One region of the Nocardia heshunensis genome, then DNA from elsewhere that is predicted to be linked to it. Evidence: riboswitches for the same ligand, from Rfam matches in the RefSeq annotation. Region 1 holds a riboswitch; each other region holds the start of a gene.

Region 1 (4,794 bases):
AGCGACATCACCGTATAGAGCGAGTCCGGGATCAGCCCCGTGAACTCGAACCGGAACTCACCGTGGCGAGCCTCGTTGTCGACCGTCACCTCGAGCGTTCCCCGCGCCTGCAACCAGTCCCCCAGCGTCACCGCCGTGGTGAGCTTGCGCCCGTCCTCGGGACGGATATCCGGAATCGGCGTCTCGTGGAACGGGTAGCTCGGCCGCCGCACCGTGTCCGCGTCCGGCCGCTGATCGGGCGCGAACACCATCGGATAGTTGTTGGCGGGCAACGGTAGTGGCAGCGTGTGCAGCACGCTCGCCGCGTCGGCGTCCGACAGCTCGTCGGGCAGTTCCCGCACGATCGTGTACGCCGCCAGATCACCGAACTTCGGGACGGCAGTGTCGGCGGCGACGATGGCCCGCCCCCACCGCCGGGTGACCGTCCCGTCCGGCCCCGGCACGGTGAGGTAGCCGACGACGATAAAATTCCCGTCGGCGTCGAGCACTTCGCTCGGCGGGTACAGCGGCCCCTGCGTGGTCGGGGTCAGGTCGTAACTCTTGCTCACCATACGGACAGCGCTTCCTGTTCGGAGAGAAGGCGACCCGGATCGTCGACGGTATCGCCGACCCGATCGCCGAGATGGATCCACCCGGAGCCGTCACCGCGGTCTGGACGGGCGTGCGCGGTGAGGACCGCGTCGTCACCGCGAAAACCCGGATGCCCCACGGCTTGCAGGAACGGCAGATCGCTGGCGTGATCGCCGTAGCCGTAGCTGTGCTCGCGGGTGATGTCGTGCTCGCGCAGATACTCCGCGACGGCGGCGGCCTTGGCGGTGCCGATCATGGGCCGCCACACCTCACCGGTCAGCACGCCCTGCTCGTCGACCACCGGGGTGGTGGCGATGACGTGGTCGGCGCCGAGCGCCGCCGCGACCGGTGCGATGGCCGCCGGGAACGAGCCGGACAGCAGCACCGTGTCATGCCCTAAATTGCGGTGCGCGCGCAGGGTTTCCACCGCTTCGGCGTAGTAGACGCCGCCGCCCGCGGCGAACTGGTGGAACCAGCGCCGCCCGGCCTCGGCCAGCGCGTCGGCCCGCGCTCCGCGATAGGCCCGGTAGTAGTGCCGGTTGACTTGCTCCCGTGGTGTTCCGGCTGCGGCCCGCTGTTTGATCTCGTCGCTGAGCCGCGCGTATTCGCTGCCGTCGTCGCCGTTCTCGGCCAGCCAGAAGCGCTGGAAGGCGAACATGCTCTTGACGGTGATGAGGGTTTCGTCGACGTCGAAGAACGCCGCGCCCGCCGTCATGCCACTTCCAGGTAGGCCGCGATCGCCTTGGCCGCCTTGTGCCGTTCGATTTGGGAGATGCGCTCGTTGGGCAGGGCCGCGTAGGTGATGCGGGTGGTGGCGACGCTGCGGTCGAGTTGGCGCACATCCACCTCGATCGCGAACTCCAGTTTGGCCGGGTCGGTGACCGAGATCGGGGTGAGCACCGCGTGCAGGGTGGCGGGCAGCGGGAACAGGAAGGACTTGAACTCCAATTCGATGCTGTTCCACACGATGTAGAAGTGCTGTTCGGGCCAGCGGCGACCGTACTCGAGTTCGAACGCGCCGAGGAACAGCTGCCGCACCGCCTCCACGATCACGATGCCCTGCACGTGCTCGCCGGTCTGATGGTCGAGCAACAACTCGTTGTCGCCGTGGATGCGCAGGTCCGCCCGGAACTCGGTATCGGACTCGCGAATCAGATTGGCCAGCAGCACATTCGAGTGCTGATACTTGTGCACCTGGTGGCGCGGAGCCGGTTCGTCGACCGGTCCACTGACCCGCAGTCCGGCCGGGGCGTGCACCAGCGCCACGTGCTCGACGTAGTCGAGATCGTGGCGGGTGACCCCCTGGCCGAGCCGCACGGTCAGCGGCCGCTCCGACGCCCGCCACCGGCCGCCGCGCAGTGCGGCCACCAGCCCCGACACCGTGAAGGCCCGGTCGTCCGCGGCGATGCCGCGGAAGCGGTCGGCCACCAGCAGCACCTCGCCGACGGCCACCTCCTCCGCCACCGCGGACACCGAATCGAGCTGGGCTACAGACATTTTCCCTCCGAGAAGCAAGACGCTTATGGCGACGCTCGCCGCCATCCGGTCGTCACCCGGAGCACCCCGCCGCCGTGGAGGGTTGCCGCCCAGCCAGCCGGGGCTTGAACACTGGAACTCATGACCGTCATCGGAAAGTTATGCGCCCCAACATCTTTCCCCTACGGTTTCAACCACACCGATTGAAACCCGCCCTTCACTCCACCGCCGCACCCGCACGCGTCGCTGCAACGGCCAGCACCGCACCGACGGCCGACAGCACCGCGATGGACAGTGCTACGGCCGAATAACCGTGGTGCGAAACAAGATTGGCCAACTGCGGCCCCGCGCCGGCACCGACGAACAGCGCAAAGGTGTACAACGCGGTGGCGGTACCCCGTGCCGCACCGGCATGCACCGCGATCGCCTGTACCGCCGCCGGAGCCGCCACCGCGATCGCCGCAACGAATACGAACAGCCACACCGCAACCCACACGCCACCCCACGGCACCGCCGTGACCGCCGCCGCACCCGCCGCGATCGCCAGAGCGGCGATCAACCGGGTCGCCGGAGCGATGACCCCCAACCGTCCAGCCAGCAACGGCACCGCCACCATGGCCGGAATCGCGCTGGCGCGCAGGGCCAGTAGCGCGGCATTACCGGAGCCCACCCCGTGGGGCGGAGTGAGCTGGATCCCGGTGTAGATACCCACGAACGAGCCCAGGATAGCCAGACAGCTCAGATACAGCAGAGCTAACCGGGTCTGCCGCAGCAGCATCCAGAAAGGCGCGAACACACTACGCATCGTGTCCACCCACCCGGAACCGTCTACCGCCGCAGCGTCCTGCACCGCGACCGGCGCCTGCAATACGACGCGCAACAACACCGCCGAGAGTGCGAAAGCGATTGCGCCCGCGACGAAGATCGCATGCCAGCCCAGGGCGTTGCCGATGAGCTGGGCCAGCACCTGTGCCACCACCCCGGCCCCGAGGAACGAGCTGGTCAGGCAGGTCAGCGCGAAGATACGACGCTGCGGGGCAATACGTTCGGACAGATAGGCGAAGGCGGCAGGCGCGAAGAAGGAGGCCGTTAGCCCCTGCAGGATTCGCGCCGACAGCCCACTGACGAGTCCGGGCGCGACCGCCACCAGCAGCGAACTCACCACCGTCGCCAGCAGCCCGCCCACAATGACCGGCCGCCGCCCCCACCGATCCGACAGCGGCCCGGTCACCAGGAACCCCGCGCCGTAGGCCAGCCCGAAGGCGGTGGTCGTCCAGGTGGCCGCGGACTTGGACGTATCCCAGTCCGCCGCAAGCCGATTCAGGACCGGCAGCACCACATACAGCTGCCCGACCACCAGAATCCCGACCGCGCACACCGCCGCGACCGTCCGCCCGGTCGGCGCCCATTCCGGTTCGGCGGCAGCGCCCTGCTCGAGAATTTCGTCCGCGTCGGGCGCGGGGTTCGGTTCAGTAGTCGGCGGCGAGCTCACGGGCGCGCTCCTGGGCTGCGGTGAAGCCTGCTTCCGGGTTGTCGGTGAGGACGGTTGGGGCGAAGCGGATTTCGGTGATGTCCTTGATGCCGACGAAGTTCAGCCAGTCGGTGACGAAGGGGTGGCGAAGTCGGAGCCGAATTCCACCGGGACGCCGGGCTGGTGGACGCCGCTGGTGTAGACGGTGAGGGCGCGTTTGTCGGTGAGCAGGCCCGAATAGCCGGTCTGCGGATCGAAATTGAACGCCCAGCCGGGCTGGGTGACGATGTCGACCCACTGCTTGAAGATGTAGGGCACGCCCGCATTCCAGATCGGGATATTGAGGACGTAGAGGTCGGCGGCGGCGAACCGGTCGAAGACGGTGCGCGCCAGCTCCCAGGCCGCGAGCTGCGGCGGCGTCTGGTCACGACCGGTGAACAGCGCCAGCTTGGCTTCGGCGGCATGGGTGCCGAAATCGGGCAGCTCGGCGTCGAACAGGTCGAGGGTGTCGACGGTGAGTTCGGGGTCGCGGGCGCTCAACCCGTCGATGAAAGTCTGGGCCAGTGCCCGGGACTGGCTGTGCGCACCGCGCGCCGAGGCATTGACATGCAGCAGGGTGGTCATCGAATTCCTTTCGTGGACAACGAAGTCCACGTCTATCAAGATCCACCCACCCGGCACGACGGTTACGTGCGCACTGATCCGAAGACCGGCTCAGGCCAGGATGAAGCTGAGCTGCAGGGCGTACCCTCCGCCCTGGCGCATCCACGAGTACCCGAACCACACGCCCGGGGTGACCTCACGGATTTCGTCGTAGAGCTGCGGGACCGGCGACGGCGCATAGTCGAGCACCCAGGTCGGGCCACCGTCCACCACCGAAGGTCCGGTGAAGACATTCGCCTGGAACGCCTCGATCCCGGCCCCGGTGAGGCGGTTGAACAGGTACCCGCCCCCGTGGTTGGTGTAGAAGTCCTTGCCGATCCAGAACAGCGGCGCCCACGACTGCATGTCCCGCGGCGACGCCACCCACCCATCCTTCGACCCGATCGGGACATCACCGCGCGGGGCGTCGCGGTAGATCGCGTCCTGCTGCGCGGGGCTGCATCTGAAGCGCAATGAGTCCACTGTTGCTGATGTGTTGTCGGGGAACAGAACACAGCCGCCGCCGTAGTCCGCGTCGGCGTGGGCGACCACCGGGACAGACAACAGCAGCACCCCGAATCCGAGGGCGGCGAGGCTTTTTATCAGGGCATTTCGGAGGAACTCACGAGCTGTAC
Region 2 (4,794 bases), on a different contig from region 1:
CGCACCGGTCGAGAGTCCGGTCCGCGTCGCGAGTTCGCCCGCGGTCAGCGATCCGGCCAGCGCGATGAGGTTCAAGGCGAAGAAGTCGGTGGCCCCCAACCCGAGCGCGGATGCGGCCGCCTGGGCGATGACGGCCTGCGCGGTGACGTATTCGCGGTACGGCCCTTCGAGCCGCTCCATTGACGGTTGCGGGTGGGAGGACTTAGATTTATCTGCGTCCATGCAACTACTTCCTCCACTCAGATACTTTACCGGTGCAGGAAAGGATAGCGCGACCATGCCGAACACCGCCGCCGACACATCCCTGGTCCCGATTCTCATCGCCGCGGCTGAGCACCTCGAACCCGCCGAAAAACGTTTCCTGACAGACGAACTCGCCCTGCACATGCTGCCCGCGGGCCTGCGGGCGCTGGTCCGCCTCCCGGCCGGTCGACGCCTGTTGCGCGCGGGCATGAACCGCGAGGGCGTCGGCGCGTGGGAGAGCCTCGCCTGCCGCAAAAGGTATTTCGATGACCGGACCGCGGCCGCGATCGCCGATGGCATCGAGGCGGTCGTGGTGCTCGGCGCGGGACTCGACACGAAGGCGCTCCGATTGGCCGCGCCCACCGGAGTTCCCGCCTTCGAGGTAGATCTGCCGATCAATATCGCCGCGAAGCGCAAGCGAATCGCGCTGCCCGACAGCGTGACCCAGGTGCCGATCGACTTCGAGACCGAGGACCTCGCCACCGTATTGGCCGAGCGCGGATACCGATTCGACGCGCGGACCCTCTTCCTCTGGGAGGGCGTCACGCAGTATCTGACCGAACCCGCTGTGCGCGCGACTCTTTCGGCCCTCACAGCGGCCACACCCGGCAGTCAGCTCATCTTCAGCTATGTCCGGCAGGACTTTCTCGACGGCACCGACCTTCAGGACTGCGCTCCCACCTATCGCAGATTCGTTGCGCGACAGCCGCTCTGGCATTTCGGGCTGCAACCCGATCAGGTCTCGACGCTGTTGGCCGAGTACGGGTGGCATGAGGTCGAGCAGGCGGGCGGACCAGAGCACACCGCGAGATATCTCGCCCCGATCGGACGGGAGATCCGCGTGCCCGACCTCGAGCGGTGCGTGTCGGCTCGCAAATCCTGACGGCGGACGTCCCGACCGGGAGGGGTTGACAACCCCGCGAACGATCTGCCAGTGTCTCCAATCAGGTCATGAGTACCAGCACTAAGCCCTGGCTAGCTGGTCGGCAACCCTCCTCCGCGGTGGGGTGCTCCAGGTGACGACCGGGCCGCCGCCCGACCGGGCGCGGCAAGCGCGGACTCTCGATCACTTCGTTTCATCGATCGTGTGTCCATGAATCCGATGGGATTTCGTGATGACCGCATTCGCCGACCAGACCTGTGCCCCCCTCGCCACCGTGTCCGGCTGTGATCTCCAGGTGCCGCTCGTGCAGGGCGGCACCATCGGCTACGCCAATTTCGACTACGCCGCCAGCGCCCCCGCGTTGCAGCAGGTCACCGATCGCGTCGCCGAGCTGCTGCCGTTCTACGCCAGCGTGCACCGCGGCGCGGGCTACGCCTCGCGGGTCTCCACCGACTGCTACGAGTCGGCCCGCGGCTCGGTCGCCCGCTTCCTGAACGCGGCCGACGACCAGGTCGTCGTCTTCACCCGCAACACCACCGACTCGCTGAACCTGCTGGCCTCCTGTGTGCCCGGCGACACCGTGGTGCTGGATGTCGAACACCACGCCAACTTCCTGCCCTGGACCCGGCACGGCCGCCGCGTGGTGGCCGTCGCCGACACCATCGAGGAGACCATCCAGCGCGTCGTCGCCGAGCTGTGCTCGAAACCCGCTGCGCTGCTGGCGGTTACCGGCGCCTCGAATGTGACCGGCGAATTGCTGCCGCTGGAGCGGCTGGCCTGGATCGCCCACCAGTGCGGCACCCGCATCCTGGTGGACGCGGCGCAGCTGGCCCCGCACCGCCGCATCGATCTGCGAACGACCGGCATCGACTACCTGGCCTTCTCCGGCCACAAGGCGTACGCCCCCTTCGGCGCCGGCGTGCTGGTCGGCCGCCGCGACTGGCTGGACAAGGCCGAGCCGTACCTGGCGGGCGGCGGCGCGGTGCGCTCGGTGACCACCGACGGTGTCGAGTGGGCTCCGGCCCCGCAGCGGCACGAGGCCGGTTCGCCGAACGTGCTGGGCGTGGCCGCCCTGGCCGCCGCCTGCGACGCCCTCGCCGACCTGGACGAGACGACCGTCGTCGAACACGAGCAGTACCTCACGCATCGCCTGCGCTACGGCCTGAAAACCGTTCCGGGCGTGAACTTCCTGCGCATCTGGCGCGACAGCACCGACGCCGTCGGCATCGTCGCCTTCACGGTCGACGGCTTCGAGCCGGGCCAGGTGGCCGCCTACCTGTCGGCCGAGCACGGCATCGGCGTCCGCGACGGCCGCTTCTGCGCGCATCCGCTGCTGGCCCGCCTCGGCGTGGACGCCGCCCTGCGTGCCAGCATCGGCCTCGGCACCACCGCCGCCGATGTGGACCGCCTGATCGACGCCATCTCCACCCTGGTGGAAAACGGCCCGTCCTGGAATTACGGCCGCACCGAAGGCCATTGGAACCCGGTCCCTGAAACCCGCCCGTTCGGCAGCTCCGCCGACGGCGCGGCTCCCTGCGGCTTCTGAACTACGGCACCAGATAGCGGGCCGCGAGGTCTTCGATGACCGGATCGTCATCGCTCACGGCGTCCAGCAGTTCGAGGTCCTCACGGACCGAGAGCTGCCGGGCGTCGTCCTGTTCCGAATCCGTCGGCCCGTCCTCGGCGAGCTGCCGGACCAGCTTCTCCCGCACCCGTTCCCGCAGCGAATCGCTCATATGCAGAGCATGCCCCGACTAAACGGGTGCGATCCAGCTTCCCCACGGCGTGTTCCGCACAACGGTGAAGACGATCAGAAATGCCAGTGCCACCCACAGCGCCGGTTTCGGCAGCACCTGCGGTAGCCGCGGCGGCATCGGCTTCCCCCGCCACCCGGCCATCAGCCAGGTCACCCACCACGCCGTGAATCCCACTGTCAGCGGCAGCAACAGGAGATTGCTGTGAATGGCATCGAGCACGTGTCCCTCGGTGAGGTTGTGCAAGCCACGCAGACCGCCGCACCCGGGACACCACCACCCGGTCAGTTCATAGAAGGGGCAGTACCCGTAGGCCCCGCTCACATGCGGATCCCGGAAATGCAGTAGCGCCAGCCCCCCGGCCACGGCCCCGCCCGCCAAGAGCGGCGCCCCGAGGCCGAGCCATCGCGAGCGCGCGGGCGATGGGGTCACTGCTGCCGTGGTATCCACGACCACCAACGGTAGCGGCCACCGGATCATTTCGCGATCGGCGCCCGTTCCACGACCGGGGCGGTCAGCACGCCCGCGAGCATGTCGACGATCTCGCCCCAGGCGGTCACGTCGCCCGCCACCACCCGCCCGGCCTCGACCGCCCGCTCGTGGTCGGCGAGCAACGCAAACAAAATGGTGGGCAGGGCCCGTAATCGCCGCAGCCGCAAGGGTTTCGGCAGTTCGGTGAGCTGCCCTTCGAGCTGCCGCATGATCACCCGGACCGAGGTGCGGCGCGCGGAGTCCAGATTGGCCGCGTCGGTGACCGCCGGGTGGGTGTGGATCTGTTCGAGAAACCGCGCGTAGTGGTGGATTCCGTGCCGGTCGCTCAGTTCCAGCATGGGAATGACGAGGGCTTCGAGCAGGTCGTGGACGCCGGTCGCACCTACCCCGGCCTGTTCGGCGAGCAGTTCCAGGCGCCGCACTTCGAGGGTGGCGAGCCGGTATTCGACCACGGCCAGGATGAGCCCGTCGCGGGATCCGAAGTGGTACTGGATGGCGGAATTGTTGCGCTGCTCCGCCGCCGCCGCGATATCGCGCAGCGGCACCGCCTGTCCGCGCTCGGCGATCAGTTGCTCCGCCGCGAGAATGATGCGCTCGCGCGCCCCGGTCACCGGTAACTCCCTCACTGCCACAGTCTGCACGATAGCCGTTCACCAGCGAATAAAGAATTCATCCTTGACGGTTAAGAACATATCCTTAAAGCTGCTTGTGACTGTCGTCACCCCAGAAGGACTGAATTCGCGATGATCCTGGACACCTTCCGACTGGACGGCCGCGTCGCCGTCGTCACCGGCGCGGGCCGCGGCATCGGCGCCGCCACCGCCCTGGCCCTCGCCGAAGCCGGTGCGGACGTGGCCATCTCGGCCCGCACCGCCTCCCAACTCGACGAGGTGGCGGATCAGATCCGCGCCCTGGACCGCAAGGTCGTCACCGTCCCCGCGGACCTGTCGGACCTCTCCGCCGTCACCGCGCTGGCCGAGACCGCCGCCGCCGAGCTCGGCCGCCTCGACATCGTGGTCAACAATGTCGGCGGCACCATGCCGAACACCTTCCTCACCACCACCCCCGAATTCCTCGAAGAGGCATTCCGTTTCAATGTCTCCACCGCGCACGCCCTCACCCAGGCCGCGGTGCCGCACATGCTGAAGAACGACGGGGGCTCGGTCGTCAATATCTCCTCGATGATGGGCCGCTCCCCGGGCCGCGGCTTCCTGGCCTACGGCACCGCCAAGGCCGCGCTCGCGCACTGGACCCGGCTGGCCGCCGCCGACCTGTCCCCGCGCATCCGCGTGAATGCCATCGCGGTCGGCTCGGTGCTCACCTCGGCGCTGGAAGTCGTTGCGCAGCAGCCGGAGATCAAGAAGCAGATGGAGGATGCCACGCCGCTGCATCGCCTCGGTGAGCCGTGGGAGATCGCCGCCG
Region 3 (4,794 bases), on a different contig from region 1:
GGCCAGCAACTCCCGGGCCTTGGCCGCGAAAGCCGTGATCGGACTCGCCGGATCGAACTCGGTCGCGAGGCCGGGCAGGATCAGCATCGCGCTGTCGGCGGGCTGCAGATCCGCCAGGACGACGTCGGGCAGGATCCGCATGCCGCCCATCGAGGTGACCGGATCAGCGCTGACCCCAACGGTTTTCACCTGCCACGTGCCGGGCTCACGGTGCCACAGCTCGCGGTTGATGTGCGCGGTGGCGTGCCCGACCTCCCAGTCCGAGAAGGTGTCGTACACGGCCATGTGAACTGTTTTTATCATGACAGTATGCTGTCATATTTGACAGCATACTGTCAATGGTTGGGCCCCCCGGAAACGACAAATGGCCGGAACCCGCTGGGTTCCGGCCATGTCGATATTCGTCAGCTCAGGGCGTGGTCCAGGTCGCCCAGCAGGTCTTCAACGTCTTCCAGGCCGATGGAGATGCGCACGACCCCGTCAGTAATGCCCACGGCCGCACGGCCTTCCGGGCCCATCGCGCGGTGCGTGGTGGTGGCCGGGTGGGTGATCAGGGTCTTCGCGTCACCGAGGTTGTTGGAGATGTCGATGATGCGCAAGCGGTTGAGCACCTCGAAAGCGCGTTTCTTGGCCTCGTTCTCGGGAGCCTTCAGCTCGAAGGTGATCACCGTGCCGCCGCCCGACATCTGCCGCTTGGCCAGCTCGTACTGCGGGTGCGAAGACAGGAAGGGGTACTTCACCCACGCCACGGCCGGGTGATCCTCCAGGAACTGCGCGATCTTCAGCGCCGAATCCACCGACTGACGCAGCCGCAGCGGCATGGTCTCGAGGCCCTTGAGCAGCGTCCAGGCATTGAACGGGCTCAGCGCCGGACCGGTGTGGCGCATAAGGTTTTTGACCGGGCCGTCGATGTAGTCCTGCGGTCCCAGGATCGCGCCGCCGAGCACCCGGCCCTGGCCGTCGATGTGCTTGGTGCCCGAGTAGACGGTGATGTCCGCGCCCAGATCGAAGCCGCGCTGCAGCAGCGGGGTGGCGAAGACGTTGTCCAGCACCACCTTCGCGCCCGCCGCGTGCGCGAGATCGGAGACCGCGCGCACATCGGTAAGGGTCTGCATCGGGTTCGACGGGGTCTCGAAGAAGACCGCGGTGGTCGGCACCGACAGCGCCTGCTCCCACTGGTCCAGATCCTCGCCGTCGACGAAGACGGTCTCCACGCCCCAGCGCGGCAGGATCTCGTTGGCCACCACGAAGCAGGAGCCGAACAGGCTGCGCGCCGCGACCAGCCGGTCACCGGCGCCCACCAGCGCACCCAGCGCGGTGAACACCGCGGACATGCCCGAGGCGGTCGCGAAACAGGCTTCGGCGCCGTCGATCAGGCGCAGCCGCTCCTCGAACATGGCGACCGTCGGGTTGCCGTAGCGGGAGTAGACGAAGTGCTGGATATCGCCGGTGAACGAGGCTTCGGCCGCCTCGGCGCTCTCGTAGACGAAACCCGAATTGAGGAACAGCGCCTCGGAGGTCTCGTCGAAGCCGGAACGCCGGGTGCCGCCGCGCACGGCCTGCGTGGCCGGGCCGACGCCCTCGGGGAGCGGCTTGTCGAAGGAACCGCCGGTGATCATGACTGCCTCCACGGAAGTCCGTCGGCGCGCCAGCCGGTGCTGCCGCGATGACCCTGACCGTCGAGCGCACCCTCGAACCCGTCGACCACATTGAAGGACGGGGAGATGCCGACGGTGGTGGCCGCGGTGGCCGCGCCGATGGAGCGCTGACCCGAGCGGCAGATGAACAGGACCGGTGCGTCCGAATCCTGCGGGCGGGCGGCGAGCGCCTGCCGCAACTGGTCCACGAACCGTGCGTTGGGCGCGCCGGTGGCGTCCACCCATTCGATCAGCGCGGTCGGCCGGCCGATGCCATTGGTGTCGGGCACCCCGACGAAACGCCATTCCGCCTCGGTGCGGACATCCACCAGCACCGCATCCGGATTGTCGCGCAACAACTCCCACGCTTGCTTCGGCGTGATGTCACCCGCGTAGTTCACCTGTACCTCCTGTGAATCCGCACTTGCCGCACCGCTGCTCGGTGCGTGGCCAGGTCGTCACCCGGAGCACCCCACCGCGGAGGAGGGTTGCCGATCAGCGAGCCGGGGCTTGGCGCTGATACTCATGACCTGGGATGAGAGTGCCGAAAAACCGGCACTCGTGTCAAACGCTTCGCCGGACTTCGGACCTTGTCACGAACTGCAGACCAACCAGCGAGAATTCTCTTTGGTGAAGTGCCAGGTCGAGGTGGTCTGGGCGCCACCGGCGCTGAAACTGACCTGCGCTGTGGCCTTGTCGCCGTCGATGACGGGATCCTTCAGCGCGTCGAAGCTGATCGGGCCGCCGGTCTCGACGGCGATCTTGAGCGGCGAGGTGTTCTCGTCGAATCCCTTGCAGGCCAAGCTCGGTTCGTACTTGCCGTTGTCGCTGCGGTACTTGATGAAGTTGCCCGCGGGCGCCGAGAGCCGATCGGTATCTGTGACATTCTTCTCAACCGGCGACACCAGCGTGGCGATCACGATGCCCAGGATCACGAACGCGATGAGACCGGCCGCGACCAGGAACGGCCACATGCTCCGCGTCTCGTTCTGATCGAACTGGACTGTCTCCTCGGCTGTCTCCTCGGCGTCGCTCATGGGTAGATCATGCCTGGTCGGTGCGAGGGACCCGGAAAGCCATCGCATAGAATCAGCAGAATTTCCGCCCCAGGCGCGGGAATAGCAGGACAACGCAGCAACGCTGCAGCGTCGGGGGCCGACGATGGTCACCGAAGCCAGGGCGTCAACTTAGCCTAAGCTAAGAACGACGGCTAAGTTTTGACGGCAAGTTAGTTTCGACCCAAAGGGTGCGCGGAAAAATGACCGAACAGAGTGCAGCGACCCGCCCGCTACGCATTGCGATCGTGGGCGCAGGACCGGCCGGTATCTATGCCGCCGATGCCTTGATGAAGTCCGACGCACCCGCCGGGTTCGACGGGGTCAGCATCGATCTGTACGAGCGCATGCCCGCGCCCTTCGGCCTGATCCGCTACGGCGTGGCACCCGACCACCCGCGCATCAAGGGCATCATCACCGCGCTGCACAAGGTCCTCGACAAGGACCAGGTGCGCCTGCTGGGCAATATCGACTACGGCGTCGACATCACCCTCGAGGACCTGCGTCAGTTCTACGACGCGGTCATCTTCTCCACCGGCGCCAATGCCGACCGCGCCCTGGAGGTTCCGGGCATCGAGCTCGACGGCTCCTTCGGCGCCGCGGACTTCGTGTCCTGGTACGACGGCCACCCGGACGTGCCGCGCACCTGGCCGCTGGAGGCGGAGAAGGTCGCCGTGCTCGGCGTCGGCAATGTCGCCCTGGATGTGGCACGCGTGCTGGCCAAGACCGGTGACGAGCTGCTGCCGACCGAGATCCCGCCGAACGTCTACGAGGGCCTACTGGCCAACAAGGCGCTCGAGGTCCACGTCTTCGGCCGTCGTGGTCCCGCGCAGGCCAAGTTCACCCCGCTCGAGCTGCGCGAACTCGACCACTCGCCGACCATCGAGGTCATCGTCGATCCCGAGGACATCGACTACGACGAGGGCTCCGAGGCCGCCCGCCGGCACTCCAAGCAGGTCGACATGATCTGCAACACGTTGGAGCAGTGGGCCATTCGCGATGTCGGCAACCGCCCGCACAAGCTGTTCCTGCACTTCTTCGAGAACCCCTCGGAGATCCTGGGCGAGGACGGCAAGGTCGTGGGCCTGCGCACCGAGCGCACCCAGCTCGACGGCACCGGAAACTGCAAGGGCACCGGCGAGTTCAAGGACTGGGACATCCAGGCCGTGTACCGCGCGGTCGGCTACCTGTCGCAGAACATCCCGGCCCTGCCCTTCGACGACCAGGCCGGAACCGTCCCCAACGAGGCCGGCCGCGTTCTGGTCGACGAGGACGCGGACGGCGCGGATCGCTATGCGCCCGCCACCTACGTGACCGGCTGGATCAAGCGCGGCCCGGTCGGCCTCATCGGCCACACCAAGGGCGACGCCAACGAGACCATCGCCTGCCTGCTCGACGATGCCGCGAACTTCGTCCCGGCCCCGCGGCCGGAGCGTGAGGCCGTCACCGAGTTCCTCGAGGGCAAGGGCATTCCGTTCACCACCTGGGCCGGCTGGTACCGCCTCGACGCGCACGAGCGCGCGCTGGGCGAGCCGCAGGGCCGCGAGCGGGTCAAGGTCGTCGAGCGCGACGAGATGCTCGCCGCCTCCGAGCCCGACAAGGTGCTCTGAGCCCGACAAGGTTTCCCGACCCGTCGGGATTTCCGGATCAGCGCTGGACAGGATGCCCTGACCAGCGCGAATCCGCTTGTCGGACAAGGTTGTCCACACATGTCACCGTTCTGAGGCATGCTGATCACGTGTTCGATGCCCATCTCCACATCTTCGATCCGCGGTTCCCGCTGGTCGAGAACGAGGGCTACCTGCCCGACCCGTACACCATCGCCGACTATCGCAAGCGCATGTCCCGCTTCGATATCGACGGTGGTGCCGTGGTCAGCGGGTCCTTCCAGGGCACCGATCAGAGCTATCTATTGGCGGCGCTGGACGCGCTCGGCGAGGGCTGGGTGGGCGTCACCATGCTCCCGGTGGACGCCCCCGACCAGCAGATCATCGACCTGAACCGGGCCGGGGTGCGAGCCATCCGGTTCAACCTCAAGCGCGCCGGCGGGGACATCGTCGGGCTCACCATGCTGGCGCTGCGGGCCTACGAACTGGCCGGTT
Region 4 (4,794 bases), on a different contig from region 1:
CCGGCCGGGAACGGCAGGAACGCCACACCCGTCTTCAGCGCCGAATAGTGCTGCACGATCTGCAGGTAGAAGCTCAGGTTCAGGAACATGGCGAACATCGCGATCGGCACCAGCAGCGCGATCAGGTACGCGCCGCCGCGGTTGATCTCGGCCGGAATACGCAGCGGCAGCAGCGGATTCGCGGTGCGGCGTTCGATGGCCACGAAGGCCGCCAGCAATGCCACGCCCGCCACGAACAGCGCCAGCGTGGTGGCGGCGGTCCAGCCGTCGGAGGCCGCGCGGCTGAAGCCGTAGACGATGGAGATCAGACCCAGGGTGACGGTGACCGCGCCGGGCAGGTCGTAGCCGCCGGTGCGGGGTGCGGGCACATCCTTGATCACGAAGATGAACGCGCCGACCAGGGCCAGCAGCGCGACCGGGGTGTTCACCAGCAGTGACCAGCGCCAGTCCGCGTACTCGACCAGCGCGCCACCGGCGATCAGGCCGAGCGCCGCACCGGCACCGGACACCGCGGCAAACACGCCGAAGGCGCGAGCGCGTTCCTTGGCCTCGGTGAAGGTCACCGACACCAGCGACAGGGCCGCGGGAGCCAGCAGTGCGCCGAACGCGCCCTGCAACGCACGGCCCGCGAACAGTTCGGCCGAGTTCTGCGCGAGACCGGCTACCGCGGAGGCGGCGGCGAAGCCGACCAGGCCGATCATCAGGATCCGGCGGCGGCCGAGGTAGTCGGCGAGGCGGCCGCCGAGCAGCAGCAGACCACCGAAAATCAGAGTGTAAGCGGTGAAGATCCACTGCTTGTCGCCGTCGCTGATGTGCAGATCCTGCTGCGCGAACGGCATGGCGATGGTGACGATCGTGGCGTCCAGAACCACCATGAGCTGTGCCATGGCGATCACCGCCAGCGCCCACCAGCGCCTGGAATCTTTTGCGGGACTTGCTATTTCGTCGGACTCGAGAGCATCCGTGGCTACGGTCATGAGCCTCTCCTCTAGGGGGTGCGAAGGCAGCTGTCACCATAGTGGCCCCCACCGACAATTGGCGTCAAGGGAAAAATGTCGCAGTGCGACAGTTGTCATATCGGGACAAGAAGAGCCCGGAATCCACTAACATGGGGTCATGTCGGAGTTGTCGAGCCACATCGGTGTGGTCATGCGCCATCGCCCCGGCCTGCGCGAACGCAAGAAGCAGCAGACCCGGGATCGGATCATCGACGTTGCCCTGCGCCTGTGCGACGAACAGGGCTTCGATGCCACCACCGTCGAACAGATCGCGGACGCGGCCGATGTCTCACCGCGCACCGTGAACCGGTACTTCGACAGCAAAGAGGCGATCGTCATCGCCCCCATCGAAGGCTTCGGTTACGCCCTCGCCGACGCGCTGCGCGTGCAGCCCGTCACCGGCGACGAGATGCAGGCGCTGCTCGATGCTTTCCTGGCGGTCGTGGACCAGATCATCGAATCCGATGCGCCGGTGCCCTTCCGGTGGTTCCAGCAAATGCAGCGCATCACGCGCGACAGCGTCGCCGTGCGCGCGCTCAGCATGGAATCGGCCGACACCAAGACCCGTGCCATGACCGAAGTCCTCGCCCAGCGCCTCGGGCTGCCCGAGGAGCACCTCACCGTGCGGCTCATCGCCGGCACCTGGCACAGCATCGTCCGGGTGGGCATGGAGTGCGAATTCGAGGCCGAATCCGACTTCGCGGGCTGCACAGCCCCCGCCACGGCCCGCCTGCTCGCCGACAATGTGCTGGCCGCCTTCCACGAATTCCGGCGTGTCTGTTGCGGATCCACTGTGGCGAGCCCCACTTCCGAGACTGCCGCCTCCGCCCGCTAGAATCTCGCAAAGGTCCAGAGCATCAGCGTTAAGGCCCCGGCTTGCTGATCGGCAACCCTCCAGCTGCGGTGGGGTGCTTCCGGGTGCAGACCGGGCGTTCGAAGGCCGAACGCAAGCGCAATCAGGAGGTCTACCGAAATGTGTTGTTGTCGAAGCCCATTCGCTTCTAGATAACGTCAAACTTCCCGCCATTCGGCGACCTTGTTTTTGGAGCAGAACACATGAGTGACTCGACCGCGCCCGCGGCCGTCGTGGCTGACGGCACCCTGGATCCGGCCAACTGGTCCTTCGAGACCAAGCAGATTCACGCCGGACAGAGCCCCGATCCGGCCACCGGAGCCCGCGCACTGCCCATCTACCAGACCACTTCCTACGCCTTCCGCGACACCGATCACGCCGCCGCGCTGTTCGGTCTCGCCGAGCCGGGCAACATCTACACCCGCATCATGAACCCCACCCAGGACGCGGTGGAGCAGCGAGTCGCCGCCCTCGAGGGTGGCGTGGCGGCCTTGCTGCTGGCCTCCGGGCAGGCTGCGGAGACCTACGCAATCCTGAATCTGGCCGAGGCGGGCGACCACATCGTGGCCAGCCCGCACCTCTACGGCGGCACCTACAACCTGCTGCACTACTCGCTGCCCAAGCTGGGCATCGAGGTCAGCTTCGTCACCGATCCCGACGATCTGGACCAGTGGCGCGCGGCCGTTCGCCCGAACACCAAGGCGTTCTACGGTGAGACCGTTGCCAATCCGAGCAGCTCGGTCTTCGACATTCCGGGTATCGCCGAGGTCGCGCACGCCGCGGGCGTGCCGCTCATCGTGGACAACACCGTCGCCACGCCGTACCTGATCCAGCCGCTGCAGCTGGGCGCGGACATCGTCGTGCACTCGGCCACCAAGTACCTGGGTGGGCACGGTTCCGCGGTCGCGGGTGTGATCGTCGACGGCGGCACCTTCGACTGGACGGTGCAGAACGAGACGGGCGAGTCCCGTTTCCCCGGCTTCACCACCCCCGACCCGAGCTACAACGGCGTGGTGTTCGCCGATCTGGGCGCGCCCGCGTTCGCGCTCAAGGCGCGCGTGCAGTTGCTGCGTGATCTGGGCGCGGCGGTTTCGCCGTTCAATGCCTTCCTCATCGCGCAGGGCATCGAGACGCTGAGCCTTCGTGTGGAGCGGCACGTGACCAATGCGCAGGCGGTCGCGGAGTTCCTCGAGGCCCAGTCCAGCGTCGAGAAGGTGTACTACGCAGGGCTTCCCAGCTCGCCGTGGCATGAGCGTGGCAAACAGCTGGCACCCAAGGGTGTGGGCGCCATCGTGTCCTTCGAGCTGGCCGGCGGCATCGACGCCGGCAAGAAGTTCGTGGAGGCGCTGGTGCTGCACAGCCATGTCGCTAACATCGGGGATGTGCGCTCGCTCGTCATCCACCCGGCTTCCACCACGCATTCCCAGCTGACGCCCGCCGAACAGCTGGCGTCCGGCGTCACGCCTGGTCTGGTGCGGTTGGCCGTGGGTATCGAGGGCATCGACGACATCCTGGCGGATCTGCGGGCCGGACTGACGGCGGCGGCAAGTTGACCGTGAACATCGAATCGAGCACCTCCCGTCCGGCGGCGGAGCTTTTGCTCCCGCCGCCGGACGGGACGCTCGGAACCATCGCCATCGGGGATGTGGAGCTGGAGAACGGCGCCGTCATCCCCGATGTGACGCTGGCCGTGCAGCGGTGGGGCGAACTCTCGGCGAACGCGGACAACGTGGTGCTCATCGAGCACGCGCTGACCGGCGACTCGCACGTGGTGGGCCCCGCCGATGTGCACCACAGCCAGCCCGGCTGGTGGGACGGCATCATCGGGCCCGGTGCCGCGGTGGACACCCGCGAATGGTGTGTCATCGCCACCAACGTGCTCGGCGGCTGTAAGGGCAGCACCGGCCCGGCCTCCCTGGCCCCGGACGGAAAGCCTTGGGGCGCAAGGTTTCCCGAGATCTCCATCCGGGATCAGGTGACCGCGGAGCGCAAACTGTTCGACCTGCTCGGCATCGACCGCCTGGCCGCCGCGATCGGCGGTTCCATGGGCGGTATGCGGGTGCTCGAGTGGATGATCGGCAGCCCCGAACGCATCGGCGCGGCCCTGGTGCTGGCGGTCGGCGCGCGCGCCACCGCCGACCAGATCGGTACCCAGACCACCCAGGTCGCCGCGATCACGGCCGATCCGGACTGGCAGGGCGGCAACTACCACGGCACCGGGCGCGCGCCCATGACCGGCATGGGCATCGCCCGGCGCATCGCGCACCTGACCTACCGCACCGAGTCCGAGCTCGACCACCGTTTCGAGAATCATGCCCAGGGGGACGAGAACCCTTGGGCGGGTGGGCGTTACGCGGTGCAGAGCTACCTGGAGTACCAGGCCGACAAGCTCATCTCGCGCTTCGACCCGGCCACCTACGTGCTGCTCACCGAGGCCATGAACCGCTACGACGTGGGCCGCGGGCGCGGCGGCGTCGCGGCGGCGCTGGCGGCCACGCCGGTGCCGTGTGTGATCGGCGGGGTGGACTCGGATCGGCTCTACCCGTTGCGCACCCAGCAGGAGCTGGCCGATCTGCTGCCCGGTTCCAAGGGGCTGGAGGTCATCCACTCGCGGGACGGCCACGACGGCTTCCTGACCGAGTTCGACGCGGTGAGCAAGCTGGTGCTCGAGACCATGGATCTGGCGCGCGCCCAGCGGGTGTCGCACCGCTGAATAAGCGCTGCCCGACCGCTGTCTCTACGCTGCCTCAGCGGGCGGCGCGTTACCTCACGTATCGTGGCTGTTTCGCGTGAATTGTCCTGACGCGCTTCCGGTTTCGTCGACATGACACCTCCGTAACCGGTGGCCCCGAATACGTGTGCGCGGGGCCTTCCGGTCGTAATCTGTCAGACATGACCGCCGCATTCGATGACATGGATCTCCGCGATCTCGTCGATCTGCTC

What was found. A riboswitch is a leader RNA that binds a small molecule or an ion and turns the genes downstream of it on or off. The one in region 1 is predicted to bind S-adenosylmethionine.
Region 2: it holds a riboswitch for S-adenosylmethionine, as region 1 does, so the genes downstream of both, ACYVN4_RS17070 (aminotransferase class V-fold PLP-dependent enzyme) here and ACYVN4_RS34540 (AfsA-related hotdog domain-containing protein) in region 1, are expected to answer to the same signal.
Region 3: it holds a riboswitch for S-adenosylmethionine, as region 1 does, so the genes downstream of both, ACYVN4_RS13100 (rhodanese-like domain-containing protein) here and ACYVN4_RS34540 (AfsA-related hotdog domain-containing protein) in region 1, are expected to answer to the same signal.
Region 4: it holds a riboswitch for S-adenosylmethionine, as region 1 does, so the genes downstream of both, ACYVN4_RS43065 (bifunctional o-acetylhomoserine/o-acetylserine sulfhydrylase) here and ACYVN4_RS34540 (AfsA-related hotdog domain-containing protein) in region 1, are expected to answer to the same signal.

Annotation. Positions count from the first base shown of each region.
Region 1 is NZ_BAAGTC010000009.1:1,364,577-1,369,370, reverse strand. Features, by position in the region: gene ACYVN4_RS34550 (hypothetical protein) at 1-551, opposite strand, end outside; gene ACYVN4_RS34545 (HAD family hydrolase) at 545-1,285, opposite strand; gene ACYVN4_RS34540 (AfsA-related hotdog domain-containing protein) at 1,282-2,067, opposite strand; SAM riboswitch class IV at 2,082-2,193, opposite strand; gene ACYVN4_RS34535 (MFS transporter) at 2,264-3,538, opposite strand; gene ACYVN4_RS34530 (FMN-dependent NADH-azoreductase) at 3,638-4,141, opposite strand; gene ACYVN4_RS34525 (hypothetical protein) at 4,232-4,794, opposite strand, start outside.
Region 2 is NZ_BAAGTC010000004.1:971,854-976,647, reverse strand. Features, by position in the region: gene ACYVN4_RS17080 (MarR family winged helix-turn-helix transcriptional regulator) at 1-180, opposite strand, end outside; gene ACYVN4_RS17075 (SAM-dependent methyltransferase) at 278-1,126, shown strand; SAM riboswitch class IV at 1,191-1,304, shown strand; gene ACYVN4_RS17070 (aminotransferase class V-fold PLP-dependent enzyme) at 1,359-2,672, shown strand; gene ACYVN4_RS17065 (hypothetical protein) at 2,674-2,862, opposite strand; gene ACYVN4_RS17060 (DUF2752 domain-containing protein) at 2,881-3,330, opposite strand; gene ACYVN4_RS17055 (TetR family transcriptional regulator) at 3,357-3,983, opposite strand; gene ACYVN4_RS17050 (SDR family oxidoreductase) at 4,116-4,794, shown strand, end outside.
Region 3 is NZ_BAAGTC010000004.1:93,738-98,531, forward strand. Features, by position in the region: gene ACYVN4_RS13090 (type 1 glutamine amidotransferase family protein) at 1-303, opposite strand, end outside; gene ACYVN4_RS13095 (O-succinylhomoserine sulfhydrylase) at 405-1,619, opposite strand; gene ACYVN4_RS13100 (rhodanese-like domain-containing protein) at 1,616-2,038, opposite strand; SAM riboswitch class IV at 2,053-2,168, opposite strand; gene ACYVN4_RS13105 (Rv0361 family membrane protein) at 2,231-2,674, opposite strand; gene ACYVN4_RS13110 (FAD-dependent oxidoreductase) at 2,896-4,302, shown strand; gene ACYVN4_RS13115 (amidohydrolase family protein) at 4,431-4,794, shown strand, end outside.
Region 4 is NZ_BAAGTC010000029.1:133,504-138,297, reverse strand. Features, by position in the region: gene ACYVN4_RS43075 (MFS transporter) at 1-977, opposite strand, end outside; gene ACYVN4_RS43070 (TetR/AcrR family transcriptional regulator) at 1,117-1,833, shown strand; SAM riboswitch class IV at 1,845-1,957, shown strand; gene ACYVN4_RS43065 (bifunctional o-acetylhomoserine/o-acetylserine sulfhydrylase) at 2,055-3,404, shown strand; gene metX (homoserine O-acetyltransferase MetX) at 3,401-4,564, shown strand; gene ACYVN4_RS43055 (hypothetical protein) at 4,744-4,794, shown strand, end outside.